DNA from 2 places in the Cytobacillus sp. FSL R7-0680 genome. Region 2 is predicted to be linked to the other one. Evidence: a T-box and tRNA genes for the amino acid it is inferred to sense, from the RefSeq annotation. Region 2 holds a T-box; the other holds one or more tRNA genes.
The links. The T-box of region 2 lies ahead of tyrS (tyrosine--tRNA ligase). A T-box ahead of a tRNA ligase gene usually reads a tRNA of that ligase, here a tRNA-Tyr.
Positions count from the first base shown of each region.

Region 1: it encodes a tRNA-Tyr, which carries the amino acid that the T-box ahead of tyrS (tyrosine--tRNA ligase) is inferred to sense. The anticodon was not compared.

Region 1 covers NZ_JBBPAO010000001.1:3,690,694-3,693,140, forward strand. Annotated here, with positions in the region: rRNA gene MKY26_RS18405 (23S ribosomal RNA) at 1-709, shown strand, start outside; rRNA gene rrf (5S ribosomal RNA) at 899-1,015, shown strand; tRNA gene MKY26_RS18415 (tRNA-Asn) at 1,035-1,109, shown strand; tRNA gene MKY26_RS18420 (tRNA-Thr) at 1,141-1,213, shown strand; tRNA gene MKY26_RS18425 (tRNA-Glu) at 1,238-1,312, shown strand; tRNA gene MKY26_RS18430 (tRNA-Val) at 1,317-1,392, shown strand; tRNA gene MKY26_RS18435 (tRNA-Thr) at 1,413-1,488, shown strand; tRNA gene MKY26_RS18440 (tRNA-Tyr) at 1,507-1,590, shown strand; tRNA gene MKY26_RS18445 (tRNA-Gln) at 1,670-1,744, shown strand; tRNA gene MKY26_RS18450 (tRNA-Lys) at 1,750-1,822, shown strand; gene rocF (arginase) at 2,202-2,447, shown strand, end outside.
Region 2 covers NZ_JBBPAO010000001.1:419,119-421,565, reverse strand. Annotated here, with positions in the region: gene MKY26_RS02125 (helix-turn-helix domain-containing protein) at 1-297, shown strand, start outside; gene MKY26_RS02120 (MarR family winged helix-turn-helix transcriptional regulator) at 407-886, shown strand; T-box leader at 891-1,103, shown strand; gene tyrS (tyrosine--tRNA ligase) at 1,143-2,390, shown strand.

The DNA.
Region 1 (2,447 bases), 3.3 Mb from region 2:
AAATTCTAACCCACATCCCTTATCGGGATGGGAGACAGTGTCAGGTGGGCAGTTTGACTGGGGCGGTCGCCTCCTAAAGAGTAACGGAGGCGCCCAAAGGTTCCCTCAGAATGGTTGGAAATCATTCGTAGAGTGTAAAGGCACAAGGGAGCTTGACTGCGAGACCTACAAGTCGAGCAGGGACGAAAGTCGGGCTTAGTGATCCGGTGGTTCCGCATGGAAGGGCCATCGCTCAACGGATAAAAGCTACCCCGGGGATAACAGGCTTATCTCCCCCAAGAGTCCACATCGACGGGGAGGTTTGGCACCTCGATGTCGGCTCATCGCATCCTGGGGCTGTAGTCGGTCCCAAGGGTTGGGCTGTTCGCCCATTAAAGCGGTACGCGAGCTGGGTTCAGAACGTCGTGAGACAGTTCGGTCCCTATCCGTCGTGGGCGCAGGAAATTTGAGAGGAGCTGTCCTTAGTACGAGAGGACCGGGATGGACGCACCGCTGGTGTACCAGTTGTCTTGCCAAAGGCATCGCTGGGTAGCTATGTGCGGAAGGGATAAGTGCTGAAAGCATCTAAGCATGAAGCCCCCCTCGAGATGAGATTTCCCATAGCGCAAGCTAGTAAGATCCCTGAAAGATGATCAGGTTGATAGGTTAGAGGTGGAAGTGTGGCGACACATGTAGCTGACTAATACTAATCGATCGAGGACTTAACCAAAAACGAAAAGCGAAAGCGCCTTGTTCAGGCGCCGCAGCTAGACAGCACTACGTAAGTAGTCGCGTCAGCAACGCATAGGCGATTACTCAAAACAATCTTCTTCAACATTACCTAGTTTTCAGAGAATGATTTAAAATTTCTCTTGAAATTTTCATAAAAGACGTTATAATAATAAATGTCTTTAAAAAGTCCGGTGGCGATAGCGAGAAGGTCACACCCGTTCCCATACCGAACACGGAAGTTAAGCTTCTCAGCGCCGATGGTAGTTAGGGGCTGTCCCCTTGTGAGAGTAGGACGTTGCCGGGCATACATATTAACATATTATTCCGCAGTAGCTCAGTGGTAGAGCATTCGGCTGTTAACCGAACGGTCGTAGGTTCGAATCCTACCTGCGGAGCCATTTTAAACAAAATCAAAGATATTTAGCTGATGCTTCCATAGCTCAGCAGGTAGAGCACTTCCATGGTAAGGAAGAGGTCACCGGTTCGAGCCCGGTTGGAAGCTCTGGTAAGAACTTTAAATATTTTTGGCCCCTTGGTCAAGCGGTTAAGACACCGCCCTTTCACGGCGGTAACACGGGTTCGAATCCCGTAGGGGTCACCATTTTGGAGGATTAGCTCAGCTGGGAGAGCATCTGCCTTACAAGCAGAGGGTCGGCGGTTCGATCCCGTCATCCTCCACCATTTCAATTTACTATAGATGGGCCGGCCTAGCTCAATTGGTAGAGCAACTGACTTGTAATCAGTAGGTTGGGGGTTCAAGTCCTCTGGCCGGCACCATTTTAATATATTTATGTCGGAGGGGTAGCGAAGTGGCTAAACGCGGCGGACTGTAAATCCGCTCCTTCGGGTTCGGCAGTTCGAATCTGCCCCCCTCCACCATTTCAATTTTATTTGAATGAAAATCCAAAAAGCGGACATAATATAATTAGTCCTTTTTATTTTGTTTTTTTACATACGATGGGCTATAGCCAAGCGGTAAGGCAACGGATTTTGATTCCGTCATTCGCAGGTTCGATCCCTGCTAGCCCAGCCATTTTCGAGCCATTAGCTCAGTTGGTAGAGCATCTGACTTTTAATCAGAGGGTCGAAGGTTCGAGTCCTTCATGGCTCACTTAATCCTTAAACATTTTATGTTTAAGGATTTTTATTTGTTATCTTGTATTTTTCCCATGAGATTAAACATAAGGAAATTACCCACATACTTCTTGTATGAGATATCACAGGGCCTTTCTTTGTACAATCCTTTAAGCTGACTTAACTAAGTAAGCAGAGGAAGCGCATCTATTTTTGGTGATTTGTAATTCAATCTGTGTTTAGAAATATATCATTTTCCGTTTGTGTTCTGCTATCCTGCCCACAGTAATTGACCCAGAGCAATAATAAATGCCCTTTTTTTGTATAGATATACAAAATTTTGCACAGTTGAACCATTAGAATGTAACCGTTTACAATAGAGAGAGAATTCATTCTTTAGTAGGGGGAGCAACTAAATGAAAAACATTTCAATTATTGGTATGCCGATGGACTTGGGACAATTACGAAGAGGGGTAGACATGGGGCCAAGTGCCATCCGATATGCGGGCATTGAAAATAGATTACAAGAACTTAATCACCAAGTTGATGATTTAGGTGATATTGAAATAGGTAGGTCGACTGAACAAATAGATAAGGAAACAGGTTTAAGAAACTTGGACTTAATTGCAGAAAAGACTAAAATCTTAGCAGATCAAGTTAAT
Region 2 (2,447 bases):
ATGGAGTATAGTGGGAAATATCGCGTATATCCGGTCTTCCCATTTGACCCAAGGAAAAAGTTTGAAATTTTTACTGTCGAGATTGAGACAGGTTATGAACATCTATCAGAAAAACATAATGAAGGTGTTGAAGAGTATGTAACGGTGATCACTGGTACACTACAACTTGAAATTAATGAACAACAATACACCATTCAACCAGGTAATTCCATCCGTTTCTCCGCCAACAAAGCTCATACGTATCGCAATATTGGGGAAGATATGATTATTTATCAAACAGTTTTGTATTACCCTTAAGTTTGAGGGTTGCAATTCTGTTTCTTTTTTTGTAGAATCATTTCATAGCTAATGATTCTGAAAATAAAAGAGGGGTGATCCTATTCACCAATTAGACGAAGATGGCTATTTGCATCCTGAAGAGTCAACGGTCATTCAAAAGATAAGTAAAAAAACAACGATAGAGCCAAATGCAATAGCCGTAGTCACTAGCCTATATCGCATTGGCCAAGGCATTAAAAATAAGCTAGAGCAAGAAGTGTTAGCCAAGCATAAAATCTCTTGGACTTCCTTTTCGATTCTTTATGATTTATGGATATATGGAAAAATGGAAACAAAAGAGCTTGCCCTTTCTGCAGGTGTATCAAAAGCAACAATCAGTAATATTATGCGTACATTAGAGAATAAGTCATTTTGCAGAAGGGAAACCGACCCAAGAGATCGCCGAAACACTTTTGTTGTGATTACACCTAAGGGTAGAGACGTCATTGAAGAGCTTTATCCCGAATTTCATGAGGGAGAAATCTCCATTGTTAAAGGGTTAAAAACGGACGATCAAAAGCAATTAGCTGCAACCCTTTACCGGCTCATTAAAGACAATAAATTTTAATAAAGAAAAAGTGATGATAGAAGTCTTAGTAGCAACCTCCTCCCTATCACAGAGAGCCGACAAATGACTGAGAGTCGGTATAAAGGATGAAGCGAATTACAACTTCTTGAACTTTCATTGCTACTTGCAATGAACGGCTACGTTCGTTAAATGTTGAGGTGGAGAAGTATTATACTTCTCAATTAGGGTGGTAACGCGTGAAATCCACGTCCCTTTTATCAGGGATGTGGATTTTTATTATTTTTTAAGGATGTGAATAATTGTGAAAGAAAAATTATCAGAACAGCAATTAAAAGAGTTACAGAGACAATTAAAGTTATACAAACAAGGTGTGCAAGAAATAATACCCACTGAAGAATTAGAAGAAAAGTTAGCAAAATCTATTTTATTAAATAAACCTTTAAAGATAAAGCTTGGCTTAGACCCTTCAGCTCCTGACGTTCATTTAGGTCATACGGTTGTTTTAAAGAAGTTAAAGCAATTCCAAGATAATGGTCATACGATTCAATTATTAATTGGGGATTTTACTGGTAAGATTGGTGATCCAACAGGTAAGTCCATCGCTAGAAAGCCGTTAACCGATGAAGAAGTGAAGCATAACGCCCAAACTTATTTTGAGCAATTTGGTAAAGTACTCGATATGGAAAAAGTTGAATTACATTATAATTCAACATGGCTCTCTCAACTTAAGTTTGATGATGTCATTCAATTAGCAGGTAAAATTACCATTGCCCGTTTAATGGAACGTGATGACTTTGAAGAAAGAATTGCCTTCGGGAAGCCGATTTCTTTACACGAATTCTTCTACCCAGTCATGCAAGGATACGATTCTGTTGTGCTTGAATGTGATATTGAGTTAGGGGGCACCGATCAGCACTTTAATGTCCTTATGGGTAGGCACTTTCAAGAGAAATTTGGAAAAACTAAGCAAATTGCACTGCTGATGCCACTACTTGAAGGATTAGATGGCGTTGAGAAAATGTCAAAATCGAAGAATAATTATATCGGTATTAATGAACCAGCAAACGAAATGTACGGGAAAGCGATGTCCATTCCGGATGAACTCATGGTGAAGTACTTTACACTTATTACTCCACTTACACCTGAAGAAATAACTGAGATAGAAGAAGGGCTAGTTAAGCGAACCCTCCATCCACGTGATGTAAAGATGCAATTAGCAAAGCTAATTGTACAAATGTACCATGATGAAGAGGCAGCTGAAAAAGCAGAACAACAATTTATTACGATTTTCCAAAAAGGAGAAGTACCTGAAGAACTGCCGACAATGACATGGACTGGCCCAACTTCTATCACCATTGTGCAATTGTTAGTAGATACAGGCTTACTGCCTTCAAAATCCGAGGCTAAAAGAATGATTGCTGGTGGCGCAATTAAAATAGATGGTAAAAAAATCACCACTGATATGGAAACGACTACGATTAGCCATAATATGATTGTTTCAGTAGGTAAAAGAAAATTCATGAAATTATTGTTAAAGAATTAGGTTGTGAGGTAATTTAAAAATAGTCACCTTTTATCAGGTGGCTATTTCAATGTTTAG